DNA from 2 places in the Citrobacter portucalensis genome. Region 1 is predicted to be linked to the other one. Evidence: riboswitches for the same ligand, from Rfam matches in the RefSeq annotation. Region 1 holds a riboswitch; the other holds the start of a gene.
What was found. A riboswitch is a leader RNA that binds a small molecule or an ion and turns the genes downstream of it on or off. The one in region 1 is predicted to bind thiamine pyrophosphate.
Positions count from the first base shown of each region.

Region 2: another riboswitch for thiamine pyrophosphate. It lies ahead of thiC (phosphomethylpyrimidine synthase ThiC); the one in region 1 lies ahead of thiM (hydroxyethylthiazole kinase).

Region 1 is NZ_CP092466.1:1,832,222-1,840,622, forward strand. Features, by position in the region: gene LY264_RS08775 (fimbria/pilus periplasmic chaperone) at 29-712, shown strand; partial or broken gene LY264_RS08780 (fimbria/pilus outer membrane usher protein) at 727-1,869, shown strand; gene LY264_RS08785 (IS630-like element ISEc33 family transposase) at 1,890-2,921, opposite strand; partial or broken gene LY264_RS08790 (fimbria/pilus outer membrane usher protein) at 3,022-4,368, shown strand; gene LY264_RS08795 (fimbrial protein) at 4,340-5,347, shown strand; gene LY264_RS08800 (RcnB family protein) at 5,400-5,732, opposite strand; TPP riboswitch at 5,967-6,062, shown strand; gene thiM (hydroxyethylthiazole kinase) at 6,094-6,882, shown strand; gene thiD (bifunctional hydroxymethylpyrimidine kinase/phosphomethylpyrimidine kinase) at 6,879-7,679, shown strand; gene LY264_RS08815 (GntR family transcriptional regulator) at 7,722-8,401, shown strand, end outside.
Region 2 is NZ_CP092466.1:4,808,416-4,816,816, reverse strand. Features, by position in the region: gene cspG (cold shock protein CspG) at 319-531, shown strand; gene thiH (2-iminoacetate synthase ThiH) at 651-1,784, opposite strand; gene thiG (thiazole synthase) at 1,781-2,551, opposite strand; gene thiS (sulfur carrier protein ThiS) at 2,553-2,753, opposite strand; gene LY264_RS23210 (HesA/MoeB/ThiF family protein) at 2,734-3,492, opposite strand; gene thiE (thiamine phosphate synthase) at 3,485-4,120, opposite strand; gene thiC (phosphomethylpyrimidine synthase ThiC) at 4,120-6,018, opposite strand; TPP riboswitch at 6,102-6,224, opposite strand; gene LY264_RS23195 (Rsd/AlgQ family anti-sigma factor) at 6,275-6,763, opposite strand; gene nudC (NAD(+) diphosphatase) at 6,860-7,633, shown strand; gene hemE (uroporphyrinogen decarboxylase) at 7,684-8,401, shown strand, end outside.

The DNA of each region.
Region 1 (8,401 bases):
TATAGCGCTATCAATAAGGTAGTGTATTATGAAACGGATTTTACTTTCAGGCCTGATAGCACTGACGCTCCCGGCACACGCTGATATCGTGATTTATGGCACCCGTGTTATTTATCCGGCTGATCAAAAAGAAATTGTCGTTCAGTTGATGAATGAGAGTACCAGGGCATCACTGGTACAATCCTGGATTGATGATGGCGATACTACATTACCTCCGGAAAAAATAGATGTACCATTTTTGCTGACTCCGCCGGTTATCCGTGTTAAAGGTAATTCAGGTCAGCAAATAAAAATCAAAAAAATCGCCAATAACTTACCAAATGATAAAGAAAGTCTTTTTTATTTTAATGTGCTGGATATACCCCCAAATACAAATAATCAAGATGGGAAGAATACGCTAAAATTTGCCATGCAGAACAGATTAAAAATGCTGTACCGACCTAAGGGTATTGAGTCGGTCACACAAAATAGCATTAAAAAGTTAAGTTTTTCTCGCGGCAATGGCGGGTTAAATTTAAATAATGCTACTGCGAACTGGATTACCATCCCCAAGATTGAAGCGAACAAAGTTCAGTTAAATGGTAAAACTATTTTATTGCCACCATTATCCAGTCAACTTCTCCAACTGAGAAACAATGGCAGCAATCAGTATGTTGTGACTATTATTGATGATCGCGGTAATTATGTTAGCGATACGATCAGAGTTAAATAATATGAGGTGTGGCCATGTTAAGGATAACTCCACTTGCTTCCGCGATATTTTTTCTGTTGTTCTCGGGTCAACTATTTGCTGAAGAAGAAACATTTGATACCCATTTTATGATGGGGGGATTAAAGGGTGAAAAGGTCAGTGACTTTAGATTTGATGGTGAAAAACCGATTTCCGGAACCTATGATCTAGATATTTATCTTAACAACCAATGGCGTGGGAAATATGAATTGAATGTCAAAGATGAACCTGATGACACGTGTTTGACGTGGGATCTCGTTCATCGTCTTGGGATTAAGTCTGAAGGGATTAAAGTCGATAAAGATGCACAATGTGTACCTTTAAAAACTGCACTTCAGGGGGGAGGGGCGACTTTTGATGTGAGCCGATTTCGCCTTGATCTCAATGTCCCGCAGGCTTTCGTCAATGAACTTGAATACGGTTACGTCGAGCCTGAAAACTGGGAACGGGGGATTAATGCGCTGTATACGTCCTATTATGTGAGCCAATACTATAGCGATTATAAAGACTCCGGTAACAGTAAAAATACTTTTGCTCGTTTTAATAGCGGATTGAATTTATTAGGTTGGCAACTACATTCTGATGCTAGTTACAATAAGACTGATGATAGTAATGGTGAGTGGAAGAGTAATACTCTCTATTTGGAGCGCGGGATCCCGGAAATTTTGGGCACATTGCGCGCGGGCGATATGTACACATCATCAGATATTTTTGATACCGTGCGGTTTCGCGGGGTACGCTTATATCGTGATATGCAGATGCTCCCGAACTCAAAACAGAATTTTACGCCGTTAGTTCAAGGGATTGCACAAAGTAATGCCCTTGTCACTATTGAACAAAATGGTTTTGTTGTCTATCAAAAAGAGGTACCGCCGGGCCCCTTCTCAATTGCCGATTTGCAGTTAGCAGGCGGTGGGGCGGACCTCGACGTTAGCGTGAAAGAAGCGGATGGTACCGTTACGACCTATCTGGTTCCTTATTCGTCTGTACCCAATATGTTGCAGCCTGGTGTGTCAAAGTATGATTTTGTCGCGGGTCGCAGCCATATTGAAGGTGCCAGCAACCAAAGTGATTTCGTTCAGGCCAGTTATCAGTATGGCTTTAATAATCTATTAACGCTGTATGGCGGCACAATGCTAAATAGCTGCGCCTAATACCGCTACACTTTTGCCTGACCATGTTTTCCTCCGGGGAATGGGCTGGCGGTTTCCATAAAATGGCGGACCTTTTTCAGTAACTGCCACATTGAGCGGCACTGATGATTACGGGTTATCGTGTCATGAAGTGCCTGCCATAGCCGTTCCACATGATTCACCCACGGCGAGTAAACCGGCTGGTAAATTACCCTGAACTTGGGATTTGCTTTCAACCAGCGCTGTGTTTCGCGGCTTTTATGGATAATGTAGTTATCAACGATCAGCGTGATTGTTTTCGCCCGCCGGTAAGTGGCTTTCAGGTGCTTCAGCAGAGCGATAAACAGCGCTGAACTTTTGCTGTTGCCGCCCACGTAGCTGACTTTACCCGTGCCACTGTGCAGTGCGCCGGCCAGATAGTATTTTTCGTTCTGCCCCGGCGTCACTACCCGTTTCTGCTGTCCGCGCAACTGCCAGTCCGCACCGATTTTAGGATTAAGGTGGATATCCACTTCATCTTCATAAAATACCGGATGCTCTGCGCTGCATTCATCCAGCGCTTTGTGGATTACCGCCATCTTTTCATCTTTATGTGGGTCACGGATACGCAGAGTTGGCGCGGCCCTGCGCCATACAAGCCCCGCAGATGGCAACCAGCGGCGAACGGTTCCTGCATGTAACTGGCAACCGGTTATCTCATTGATTTTTATTGCCAGTAATTCGGTGCTCCAGCGTGAACGTTGATAACCAAAATCGCCGGGAGAATGCTTTATCAGCTCACGTAACAGGGTGCAGATATGTTCAAAAGGCCAGCGTCGGGAGCGCCCTGCGGGTAAGGATTTCAGGCCTTCAATACCTGAGTGCGTAAACCAGTTAATCCAGCGACCAACGGATGAACGGGCACAACAGAGAGTTCTGGCAACATCGCTGACCCGTTCACCCCGATGAAGCATCAGCATGGCCGTGAGTCTGCGGGCATGATTTTTATCACGCGTTTTATGAATAGCTTTCTGCATCAGGCGTCGTTCGCCACGGGGTATTGGTACTATGATCGGCATCGCTCAGTCCGGTTGGTGATTTTGGTTGGTTTGGCGATTGATCAGATCGCACAATCCGGGCTGAGTTCCCTTTCAGTGATCTACTATTCCGCGCAGCTATTTAGGGGATAACTATAATGCCTTTACGCTGGGAACAGGCTGGAATACGCGCATTGGCGCTGTTTCTTTTGACGCCACGCAGTCACATAGTAAACAGGATAATGGTGACGTTTTTGATGGCCAGAGTTACCAGGTTGCGTGGAATAAATATCTTACGCAGACAGGGACGCGATTTGGTTTAGCGGCATACCGATATTCTTCTCGTGACTATCGTACATTTAACGATCACGTATGGGCGAATAATAAAAACAGTTATCATCGTGATGAAAATGATGTCTACGATATTGCTGATTATTATCAGTATGATTTCGGTCGTAAAAACAGTTTTACAGCCAACATCAATCAATCGCTTCCTGAGGGGTGGGGATCCGTATCATTAAGCACATTATGGCGTGACTACTGGGGACGTAGCGGTAGTAATAAAGATTATCAACTGAGCTACACCAATAGTTGGCAACGGATTAGCTATACGCTTTCTGCTAGCCAAACCTACGATGAAGATCATAATGAAGATAAACGTTTCAACATCTTTATCTCCATACCCTTTAACTGGGGAGATGGTATATCCACGCCACGGCGACAGGTATATCTCTCTAACTCGACCACATTTGATGATGATGGTTTTGCATCAAATAATACCGGTATTAGTGGGATCGCAGGCGATCGCGATCAATTTAACTATGGTGTAAACCTGAGCCATCAACGACAAGACAGCGAAACCAGCGCAGGGGCAAATGTGACGTGGCGTGCTCCTGTTGCAACGGTTAACGGTAGTTATAGTCAATCCACAAAATATAAACAAAGCAGTGGCAGTATCTCCGGTGGGATTGTGGCATGGGCTGGCGGTATAAACCTGGCAAACCACCTTTCTGAGACTTTCGCCATCGTAGACGCCCCCGGACTTGAAGGCGCTTATATCAATGGGCAGAAATATCGGGAGACAAACAGTAAAGGTACGGTGGTATATGATGGTATGAGTGCGTACCGTGAGAATATGCTGACACTGGATGTCTCTAATACCAATAGCGAAACAGAATTACAGGGTAACCGTAAAAGTGTTGCTCCATATCGTGGGGCAGTGGTCAAAGCGCAATTTGATACCGACCAGCGTAAACCCTGGTACTTTAAAGCATTGCGCTCGGATGGATCACCATTAACCTTTGATTATGAGGTCGAAAGCGAACAGGGCGAAAACATTGGTCTGGTTGGGCAAGGCAGTATGTTGTTTATTCGTACTAATGACGTGCCTGCAAAAATCAAAGTTGCCATTGATAAACAACAAGGACGTTACTGCACAATCTCCTTCAATCAGGAAATTGATGCCAGTAAGACATACTCATGCCAGTAAAAGGATAATGATGATGAGATGGATACTGTTAACGGTATTAACATTATGCTCTTTTTGGGCACAGGCTGATAAATGTGATTTTGTTCCTCCACCAAATATTACGGGAGCATATTCTTTCACCCCAGATGCGATGTCCGGTGTACTTGATGGTGGTGTTTTTGCTTCTGGCCAGGATGGCACTGTTGTACTGGACTGTAAGTCACAGGAGAAGGCATGGTTGAAGGCCGCAATGGCCATCTTGCATAGCAGTGAATATGCTTTTAAGGTAGGCAGTAAATATTACATTGTTTCCTTTTCTGTGAGTTATCAAGCAAAGGATATTGTTGCAAATAAAGCAAAGTATACATTGTCAGATTTTTTTGATATGGCGGGTTTAGTTCTGAACTATTCAATTGTTGAGGCCCCAGACCGCGGGGCCGCAACGATCATCGCCCCTGGTGCGACGATCCCTCTCGTTACTGAGTTGAGCCTTGAATACTGTCAGGGAAATGAGAATAACTGTAGTTCAAAAAAATTAAATTATAATTTAAATGTCACGATTATGGTCGATATCACAACCTGCTATTTTGGTAATCAGGAAATTGATCTGGGAAGGATAAATATTAATGATCTTGATAAGAAAAAATTTGAGCTTCACCCGGTAATATTCACCTGTCAGGCCAGTGGGGCTGGGAATCTGAAGTTTACGCCTGATAATCTGTTATTTTATTTTGAACCGATGAGTCCATTGGCGGAGGATTCAATGACCCTGACCAACGATTATGGTACTGCGGCGAATAGCGCAGGGTCGGTAGGATTTCAGTTATCAATGGACGGTTCAACGAGTATTGGTTATGGCAGAAGTAACCTGTATCGATCTGGCGATGTGAAAGCGAATATAGTACCAATCAATATTTACGCCCGCACCAGAACGTATGCAGGGAAAGTCACTGCGGGAGAAACAATGAGTCGGGTAAAGGTCGTTATTGACTATAATTAAAAAGTAAGTAAAGCAAGAAGTTTACGCACCCAACTATACTGGGTGCGTTTTTTTATCGATGATAAAAAATCTCGCCGTCGTAGGCTTTAATGATCTTAGCATCGGCATCGTTGACCAGCACATATGCGCCGCCCATGTAGGTCCAGTGGGTGCCTGCTGTCGGTGCGGGCAGGTTGCGCAGATTCCACTGTTTAATGGTGTATTCTTCGGTGAGATACAGTGGTGGAACCTTGTCACCGGGTTTGAAATGGGTGAAGTCAGCAATAAAGCTGCTCAGTTCATACTTATCGATACCGGTGGGGGCAGCTGTTGCAGCTGGTGCGGCCCAGACGACGCTGCTTGCAAGCAGAAGTGCACCCAGCAACATTTTATTCTTCATACCCATCCTCTCTACCTCTTCGGGTCATCAAAATCAGTCATGTATCATTCCTGGCATACAGGATGTCTGACAAGCACTATTTTGTGATCACTCCAGTCATTTCGTAAAAAGTGTAAATGAAAGTACAGAATTGCAGCAACCTTGACCAGTAGTTTCACTGCGGGAGTGGGGAGTGCGCCAATTTACATCGTTAAGCACAGGCAGTATCCTGTTACTGAAACCAGCGTATTACGTTTGTGTTTCAACGACTCGGGGTGCCCTTCTGGTGAAGGCTGAGAAATACCCGTACCACCTGATCTGGATAATGCCAGCGTAGGGAAGTCTGACACTGCTCGTGTCCCTTCTTCGCGCGGGCAGGAGCTGAACAATGCAGCCTGACCTGCACAGCCGCGCGCTCGCGGCTCACACTTTGCACCAATTTAGAAACTTATCCCCGCTCACACACTGTATGACCAATGAGGTCGTGCAAAGCTTTACTGCCAATACGTTACTGGCGCTGGGCGCATCGCCTGCGATGGTGATCGAGCCTGAGGAAGCCAGCCAATTCGCCGCTATTGCCAGTGCGTTGCTGGTTAATGTCGGCACCTTAACTCGGGAACGGGCCGCGGCGATGCGTGCCGCAGTTAAGCAGGCTCATCATGCTAAAACCCCGTGGACGCTCGATCCCGTTGCCGTAGGCGCGCTTGAGTTTCGCCGCCGCTTCTGCCTGGAATTATTGTCACTACAGCCTGCTGCTATTCGTGGCAACGCTTCGGAAATACTTGCTCTGGCCGGCATGAACGGTGGGGGACGCGGCGTGGATACAACCGATACGGCTGTCGCTGCGCTTCCGGCAGCGCAGGCGCTGGCTCGTCAGATTGGGACCATTGTCGTGGTGACCGGCGAAGTGGATTACGTCACCGATGGTCAGCGTACCGTTTGCGTGGACGGTGGTGACCCGTTGATGACTCGCGTGGTGGGCACCGGATGTGCTCTTTCAGCGGTTGTTGCGGCCAGTTGCGCTTTACGTGGTGACCGACTTGATAACGTCGCCTCCGCCTGTAGCTGGATGAAACAGGCCGGGCAAATCGCCACCGGGCAATCAAACGGACCGGGTAGCTTTGTCCCGGCATTTCTCGACGCCCTCTATAACCTGAATGCCCAGGAGCAAGCATGAAACGGATTAACGCATTAACGATCGCTGGAACCGACCCAAGCGGTGGCGCGGGTATTCAGGCTGATTTAAAAACCTTCTCGGCGCTGGGCGCTTACGGCTGTTCCGTTATCACGGCGCTGGTGGCGCAAAATACGCGTGGGGTGCAGTCGGTGTATCGCATTGAACCTGATTTTGTCGCCGCGCAGTTGGATTCTGTGTTCAATGATGTGCGTATTGATACGACTAAAATCGGTATGTTGGCTGAGACGGACATTGTCGAAGCTGTTGCCGAACGTTTACGTCGCCATCGGGTACAAAATGTGGTGCTGGACACGGTGATGTTGGCGAAAAGCGGCGATCCGTTGCTGTCGCCCTCGGCGGTAGAAACGTTGCGTACCCGTTTGTTGCCGCAGGTTTCGATTATCACCCCTAATTTACCCGAAGCTGCTGCACTGCTCGGGGCATCGCATGCGCAAACTGAGCAGGAGATGTTAGAGCAGGGAAGGGCGCTACGGGCGCTGGGCTGCGAGGCAGTGTTGATGAAGGGCGGTCATCTGGATGATGCGCAAAGCCCCGACTGGCTCTTTACGCGCGATGGTGAGCAGCGTTTTACCGCACCAAGGGTGATGACCAAAAACACCCATGGCACCGGTTGTACGCTATCGGCGGCGTTGGCAGCCCTGCGTCCGCGCCATAACAGCTGGGCCGATACCGTACAGGAAGCCAAACTGTGGCTTTCAGCGGCGCTGGCACAGGCCGACACGCTGGAAGTTGGCGAAGGAATCGGTCCGGTGCATCATTTCCACGCGTGGTGGTAATGGGTATACTGGCTGCAGAAACGGCGGCCAGGAAAAAGATAAATGGAACAAGCGCATACCCAGCTTATCGCACAACTGAATGAACGTATTTCAGCGGCGGATAACACGCCGCTGTATATGAAATTTGCGCAGACGGTGAAGAATGCTGTGCGCAGTGGGATCCTGGAGCACGGCAATATCCTGCCCGGCGAGCGCGACCTCAGCCAGTTGACCGGCGTTTCTCGGATTACGGTACGTAAGGCGATGCAGGCCCTGGAAGAAGAAGGTGTAGTAACACGTGCCCGCGGTTACGGAACGCAAATTAACAATATCTTCGAGTATTCGCTTAAAGAAGCGCGCGGTTTTTCTCAGCAGGTGGTGTTGCGCGGTAAAAAACCGGATACTTTGTGGGTTAACAAAAGAATTGTGCCTTGCCCGGAAGAGGTGGCACAGCAGTTGGCTGTTGTCGCAGGGAGTGATGTTTTCCTGCTCAAACGCATTCGTTACGTTGACGAAGACGCAGTCTCTATTGAAGAGTCCTGGGTACCCGCACATCTAATTCATGACGTGGATGCCATCGGTGTTTCGCTGTATGACTATTTTCGTAGCCAGCATATTTTCCCGCAGCGTACGCGCTCACGTGTTAGCGCCAGAATGCCTGACGCAGAGTTCCAGGCGCACATTCAAATGGATAGCAAAGTGCCGGTACTGGTGATCAAGCAGGTAGCGCTTGACCAGCAGCA
Region 2 (8,401 bases), 2.1 Mb from region 1:
CAATAGTCGGGGCTTTTGTTCATTGTAGATCAAGCTGTTATCCAGGATGCTTAGCCGCGATGGTTCAACATTGCATCACTCAGTGGGTATTAAAAAAATTAATGCTTGCTTAATGATTAGAAGTAGGTCTACTATAGCGGCATCGGTTTGGAACACAGACCTTATGCAAGCAGTTTTAGTAAAGCAGTTCTCAGTTCAAGCGTTATCCTCAGATACTCTTCTTCATGAGCCTCCTCCCTAAGTGCCCCATAAGTTAATTTCTGCAAAACAGGCCATCTTCGCTGCATAAGCGGCTCAAAAACATGAAAGGAAGTATCTATGTCTAACAAAATGACTGGTTTAGTAAAATGGTTTAACTCTGATAAAGGCTTCGGCTTTATCACTCCTCAGGACGGTAGCAAGGATGTGTTTGTGCATTTCTCCGCTATCCAGAGTAACGATTTTAAAACGTTAGATGAAGGTCAAAAGGTGGAGTTCTCCGTGGAGAATGGCGCTAAAGGCCCGTCTGCTGTTAACGTTGTCGCGCTGTAATCGCCGATAATTTCACGAGCGCTTACGATAGCGATGAAGGCCAGAGCCCGAGCAGTTAAGTGTCAGTGAAGAAAAAACCCGCGAAAGCGGGTTTTTTTGTTTATGCGATTGCTCCTGACCTACGGTACCTGTGAAGCGCGCCCCAGATAGCTGTCCCAGTCTTTCCACACGGGCTGTAAACCCTGGGCCATGAGTGCTTCAGCAACGGCTTCTGGGCGACGATCGTCGTGCGGGGAGAACTGTTCCAGTTCGGGGTGGTTATCGGCATAACCACCGGGCTGGGTTTTTGAGAAGGCGCTGACGTTGTTGATCGCCAACGGGATCACATGGTCACGAAACCATGGCGATTCGCGGGTGGAGAGCGACAGCTCAATTTCTGGCGCCAGTAAACGAAACGCGCAAATGGTCTGGACCAACTGTCGCTCATCCATGATCGATGCAGGCTCAACGCCTCCGGTGCATGGGCGCAGGCGAGGGAAGGAGATAGAGTAACGGCTCTGCCAGTAATGCTGCTGCATCCATAGCAGATGTTCAGCCACCATATAGCAATCAACCCGCCAGCTGTCGGACAAACCAATCAACGCGCCAAGACCGATTTTGTCGATCCCTGCGCGGCCCAGCCTGTCCGGCGTTTCCAGGCGCCAGAAGAAATCCTGCTTTTTCCCTTTTAAATGGTGACGAGCGTAAGTTGCCTCATGATAACTCTCCTGATACACCATCACGCCATCCAGCCCCAGCGTCTTCAGCTCTGCATATTCAGCCTCTGACAACGGCTGTACCTCCATCTGTAAAGAGGCGAACTGGCGGCGAATGGCAGGCAAATGGCGACGAAAGTAATCCATCCCCACTTTTGCCTGATGTTCACCGGTGACCAGCAGCAGATGCTCAAAACCCAGCTCACGGATAGCCGCACACTCCCGTATTATCTCATCTTCGTCCAGCGTTTTACGTTTGATACGGTTGCTCATCGAAAAACCGCAGTAGGTGCAGTCGTTGGCGCAAAGGTTGGAGAGATACAACGGCACGTAAAAGCTCACCGTGTTACCAAAACGCTGACGGGTGAGCTTCTGCGCCCGCTGCGCCAGCGGCTCCAGATAATCGGCGGCGGCAGGAGAGAGCAATGCCATCAGATCGTCGCGACTAAGATGCGAAGCGTTGAGGGCGCGCTCCACGTCAGCGGCGGTTTTACCGTTGATACGCAGGCGGATGTCGTCCCAGTCCAGCTGTCGCCAGCGGTCGCTGAACGTTTTCATGCGAAGGCCTCCAGGAATCCGGTTAACGGGCTGGTGGGACTTGCCTGCGAACTTTTGCTTCCTGGTACCGCCTGGCGTGCCAGCAAGCCAGCTTCAACGGCCAGACGGAAGGCGGTTGCCATCATCACCGGGCTGTCGGCTACCGCGATTGCCGTATTGACCAACACCGCGTCGGCACCCATTTCCAGCGCCTGCGTGGCGTGGCTGGGGACGCCGATGCCTGCATCAACCACCACCGGCACGGTCGCCTGTTGGATAATAATCTCCAGCATCGCTTTGGTTTCCAGCCCCTGATTAGAACCGATGGGCGCGCCGAGCGGCATGACTGCAGAACAGCCTACTTCTTCCAGCCGTTTGCACAGCACCGGATCTGCGCCACAGTAAGGCAGTACCACGAAGCCCTTTTTCACCAGTGCTTCTGCGGCTTTCAATGTTTCGATTGGATCGGGTAACAGCCAGCGGGCGTCCGGGTGGATTTCTAATTTCAGCCAGTTTGTGCCCAGCGCTTCACGCGCTAACTGGGCAGCAAAAATCGCCTCTTCAGCAGTTTTTGCCCCCGAAGTGTTGGGCAACAGCGTCACACCAGCTTCTACCAGCGGCGCCAGAATGGCATCGTTGTGCTGACGTAAATCCACGCGCTTCATGGCCAGCGTTACCAGTTGGCTGCCGGAGGCGCGAATCGCCTCGACCATCAGCTGCGATGAAGCAAATTTTCCGGTGCCGGTGAACAGATGCGAATCAAACGTTTTGTCGGCAATACGTAACATATCAACCCCCTGCAATAACCTGAAAAAGCAGGATCTGGTCGCCTTCCTGCACGATTTGCTGCTCCCACTGCTCGCGCGGGAGGATCTGCTGATTGAGCGCCAGCGCCGCGCCCGGTTTAAGCTGATTAAGCGCAGTGAGCAGCCCACTGACGGTTTGTCCTTCGGCGCACTGCATCGGCTCATCATTGAACTGAATCTGCATGTTGCCCTCCGCATACCGGGCAGCCGCTGGCGCGTCGTAGTGCGAAGCTGCGCCACTGGCTGGTTTTACCGTCAAACAGGCGTAGCTCTCCGCTGGGCGTCTCAATACCGCTGAGCAATTTAATCGCTTCCAACGCCTGCAAGGTGCCCATCACGCCCACAACCGGTCCGACGATACCGGCGGTACGGCAGTTGCGTTCGGGCTCTACATCGTCCGGCCACAGGCAGCGGTAACATCCTTGTTCCCACGGGGGCGTCAGCACCATCAGTTGGCCGCCAAAGCCGACGGCGCTGGCGGTGACGAGCGGGGTGTTGAGCGTTACGCAGGCGGCGTTAATTTCCTGGCGCGTGGCCATGTTATCGGTACAGTCGAGCACCACATCGGCACGCGCTACCGCATGCCGAAGCGCATCGCCTTTCAGTCGCTGCTGGAGCGATACCAGTTCGATATCCGGGTTGAGCCGCGTCAGGCGCTGCTGGGCAACCTGCGATTTTGAACGTGCGATATCATCAGTGGTAAACAGGATCTGGCGCTGCAGGTTGCTCAGATGAATGTCGTCATCGTCTACCAGCGTCAGTTTTCCGATGCCTGCTCCCGCCAGATACAGCGCGGCAGGCGAACCTAACCCGCCTAAACCGACAATCAGCACATGGCTATCGAGTAGCTTTTGCTGGCCTTCAATGGCGATATCGCCGAGCAGGATCTGTCGGCTGTAACGCATAAAGTCGCGGTCATTCATCGCCCACTCCCGCGATATCCAGTAGTTGGGCCGTGGCGACCTGCCAGTCAGCCGCCTGGGTAATGGCGCTGACCACGGCAATGCTGCCGACGCCGGTCGCCAGTACCGCCGGGGCGCGCTCAAGGCTGATACCGCCAATGGCGACGGTCGGGTAATCCGCTAATCGTTCAATATGGTTTGCCAGTTGCGTGAGTCCCTGCGGGGCGGAAGGCATCTGTTTGGTTTGCGTGGGAAAAACATGACCCAGCGCGATATAAGAAGGCTTAGCGGCGAGCGCGACGTCGATCTCCATATCATCGTGAGTGGAGACCCCCAGGCGCAGCCCCGCCGTCTGAATCGCCTTCAGGTCGGTGGTTTCAAGGTCTTCCTGGCCCAGATGTACACCGTAAGCGCGGTGCTTAATTGCCAGACGCCAGTAGTCGTTGATAAACAGACGGGCGTCATAGCAACGCCCCAGTTCAATGGCGGCCATAACGTCGGCTTCGACCTCTTCATCACGCTTATCTTTAATGCGCAGTTGGATCGTGCGTACGCCCGCCTGCAGCAAGCGTTCAATCCATTGCACGCTGTCCACCACCGGGTAAAGCCCGAGGCGAAACGGCACGGTCGGGAAATCAGGCTGGTACATTACGCCTCCTCTTTTTTGAGGTAGATTTCGCCGCCTTTGGCGCGGAAGTTCTCCGACATATCTGCCATGCCGACTTCAATCGTTTGTGCGGCAGCGTAGTCGCGAACCTCCTGGCTGATTTTCATCGAGCAGAACTTCGGCCCGCACATGGAGCAGAAGTGGGCGACCTTACCGGATTCCTGTGGCAGGGTTTCATCGTGGTAGGCACGGGCGGTGAACGGGTCGAGCGCGAGGTTAAACTGGTCTTCCCAGCGGAATTCGAAGCGCGCTTTCGACATGGCGTTATCGCGGATCTGCGCGCCCGGATGACCTTTTGCTAAGTCAGCTGCATGGGCGGCAATCTTGTAGGTAATCAACCCTTGTTTAACATCTTCTTTGTTCGGCAGGCCGAGGTGCTCTTTTGGCGTGACGTAGCACAGCATCGCGCAGCCAAACCAGCCGATCATCGCCGCACCGATCCCGGAAGTGAAGTGGTCGTAGCCCGGTGCGATATCGGTGGTCAATGGCCCTAAGGTGTAAAACGGTGCTTCATGGCAGTGCTCCAGCTCTTCGGTCATGTTGCGCTGGATCATATGCATGGGCACATGACCCGGGCCTTCTATCATCACCTGCACGTCGTATTCCCAGGCGATTTTGGTCAGCTCGCCCAGCGTATGCAGCTCGGAGAACTGCGCTTCGTCGTTCGCATCCTGAATTGAACCCGGGCGCAGGCCGTCACCCAGCGACAAAGAGACGTCGTAGGCGGCGCAGATTTCGCAAATCTCGCGGAAATGTTCGTACAGGAAGTTCTCTTTGTGATGAGAAAGGCACCATTTCGCCATAATTGAACCGCCGCGTGAGACAATGCCGGTCAGGCGTTTGGCAGTCATCGGCACGTAGCGCAGCAGCACGCCCGCGTGAATGGTGAAGTAGTCGACGCCCTGTTCGGCCTGCTCCAGCAACGTGTCGCGGAAGGCTTCCCAGGTGAGATCTTCGGCGATCCCGTTGACCTTCTCCAGCGCCTGGTAGATCGGCACAGTACCGATCGGTACCGGACTGTTACGCAGGATCCACTCACGGGTTTCGTGGATATAGCGACCGGTGGAGAGATCCATCACCGTGTCCGCGCCCCAGCGCGTCGACCACACCAGCTTCTCTACCTCTTCTTCAATGGAGGAGGTGACGGCAGAGTTACCGATGTTGGCGTTAACCTTCACCAGGAAGTTGCGACCGATAATCATCGGCTCGGATTCCGGGTGGTTGATGTTGGCAGGAATAATCGCGCGGCCCGCGGCCACTTCATCACGCACGAATTCCGGCGTGATGTTTTCCGGCAGGCGTGCACCAAAGTTCATCCCCGGATGCTGGTGGCGAAGCACTTCACTGCGAATGCGCTCGCGGCCCATGTTTTCACGGATGGCGATGAACTCCATCTCCGGGGTCACTATTCCCTGGCGGGCGTAGTGCAGTTGGGTGACTCGCTTACCCGCTTTGGCGCGCTTTGGCGTCAGCAGGCCGGTGAAACGCAGCTCGTCCAGGCCATCGTCGGCCAGACGTTCTTTGGTATAAGCGGAACTCCGGTCGTCTAATTCTTCGCTATCGTTACGCGCCGCAATCCACGGCTGGCGCAGCTTTGCCAGACCCTGCTGGACGTTAATCGCCACGTCAGGATCGCCATACGGTCCGGAGGTGTCGTATACCGGAACGGCTTCGTTCTCTTCGAACTGCGGGTTGTCTTTGCTACCGCCAGTCAGTGTTGGGCTGAGCTGAATTTCGCGCATCGGAATGCGGATATCCGGCTGCGAACCGGTAATATAAATGCGTTTTGAGTTAGGGAAGGCGGTCCCTTCCAGGGTATCGATAAAGTGTTGGGCTTGAGCGCGCTGTTCGCGGCGTGATGGTTTAGTAGTGGCAGACATAGCTCATTCCAAATAAAAGTAAGGATATGGCTTGTCAGACGACGGATGAAGCAAGAGAGAAGCTCGCCCGGGGGCGATGCTATTGCAGATTGACTCTTGTTCCCTTCGCAGGTTTTAACCTGATCAGGTTCCGCGGATCCCGAATTAACGGTCTCAGCCTTTTCCACTCATGCTGCTGTGGAAAATAAGCACTCCGACAAGAAGTAACCTCAGTAAAGAGGTAATGAATGTAAACTACGCGTTAATGCCGCAAATCTCAAGCATGACGTTTGAGAGTGTTACTCTCGTGCATTGCGTCAAATACCAGCATGATCAGCTTATCTTCCAGCACGAATCGGGCTTCCAGTGCCTCGCCGAGATCCGATAAAACCTGTTGAAATTCAAGGAAGTTATCATGATCAATCGCAGTTTCCAGGCTGGAGTCATAGTAGTCCATGATCAGCTGCGTATTGGCTTCCAGCAGCGGCCAAATTTTTGTGGCTTTTAAAAGCTGCCCGTTCCCTTCCAATTTATGGAGAATACGTTCATAAATACTGAAGTGTCCGGTGGAGAGGTAATCGACCAGGCTCTGACAAAAATCATCCAGCGCCTTTTCATTGAGTCGCATGTACGATTCTTTGCCAGGCTTAATGCCAACCAGATTGTAGTAAGCCACGAGCAGGTGCTTACGTACATGTAGCCAGCGATCAACCAGTTTATTACTTCCTCCGACGTGCTCCGTCAGGCTTTCCAGCTGGTTTAGCATGATTGACTCCGCAAGATGGTGTTTAGGAACTGCTCACCCGTAAATGTAAAAATAATGTAAACAACATGCCTGTGAAGCAAAGGTTGCGCAAGAGATATGGATCGTATAATTGAAAAATTAGATAGCGGCTGGTGGATCGTCAGTCATGAGCAAAAGTTATGGTTACCTCATGGCGAGCTACCTTATGGCGACGCAGCCCGTTTTGATCTGATTGGTCAGCGCGCGCTGCCAATAGGCGAGTGGGAAGGGGAGACTGTCTGGCTGGTGCAGCAGCAGCGTCGACACGATATGGGGTCGGTGCGCCAGGTCATTGACCAGGACGTTGGCCTGTTTCAACTGGCCGGACGCGGCATACAGCTGGCGGAGTTCTATCGCTCGCATAAATTCTGCGGCTACTGCGGCCATCCCATGCACCCGAGTAAAACGGAGTGGGCGATGCTCTGTAGCCACTGCCGTGAACGTTATTACCCGCAAATTGCCCCGTGCATAATTGTCGCTATTCGCCGAGATGATTCCATCCTGCTTGCCCAACATGTTCGCCATCGTAACGGCGTGCATACCGTACTGGCAGGTTTTGTCGAAGTGGGCGAGACCTTAGAACAGGCGGTGGCGCGTGAAGTTATGGAAGAAAGCGGGATTAAGGTGAAAAATCTGCGCTATGTCACTTCTCAGCCCTGGCCATTCCCGCAGTCTTTGATGACCGCATTTATGGCGGAGTATGATAGCGGCGAAATCGTCATCGACCCGAAAGAGCTGCTGGAAGCGAACTGGTATCGCTATGACGACTTACCGCTCTTACCCCCGCCGGGTACTGTCGCGCGTCGATTGATTGAAGACACTGTGGCAATGTGTCGGGCTGAGTACGAGTAAAGAGCGAGTGGTGATACACTGATGGACTGACGCAATAAGGAACTGCAAAAATGACCGAACTGAAGAACGATCGTTATCTGCGTGCGCTGCTGCGCCAGCCCGTTGATGTCACTCCGGTATGGATGATGCGCCAGGCAGGCCGCTATCTACCGGAATACAAAGCTACCCGTGCCGAAGCGGGCGATTTTATGGCGCTGTGCAAAAATGCCGAGCTGGCCTGCGAAGTCACGTTGCAGCCGCTGCGTCGCTATAAACTTGATGCCGCGATCCTCTTCTCGGATATCCTGACGATCCCGGATGCGATGGGACTCGGGCTGTATTTTGAAGCAGGAGAAGGTCCACGCTTTACCTCTCCGATTACCAGCAAGGCTGACGTCGACAAACTGCCGATCCCTGACCCGGAAGATGGGCTGGGGTACGTGATGAACGCGGTGCGTACTATCCGCCGTGAACTGAAAGGCGAAGTGCCGCTGATCGGCTTCTCCGGTAGTCCGTGGACGCTGGCGACCTACATGGTTGAAGGCGGCAGCAGCAAAGCCTTCACCGTGATTAAAAAGATGATGTACGCCGATCCTAAAGCGCTGCATCTGCTGCTTGATAAGCTGGCGAAGAGCGTCACGCTGTACCTGAACGCGCAGATCAAAGCGGGTGCGCAGTCGGTGATGATTTTCGACACCTGGGGTGGCGTGCTGACCGGTCGCGACTATCAGCAGTTCTCTTTGTACTACATGCACAAAATCGTTGATGGCCTGCTGCGCGAGAACGAAG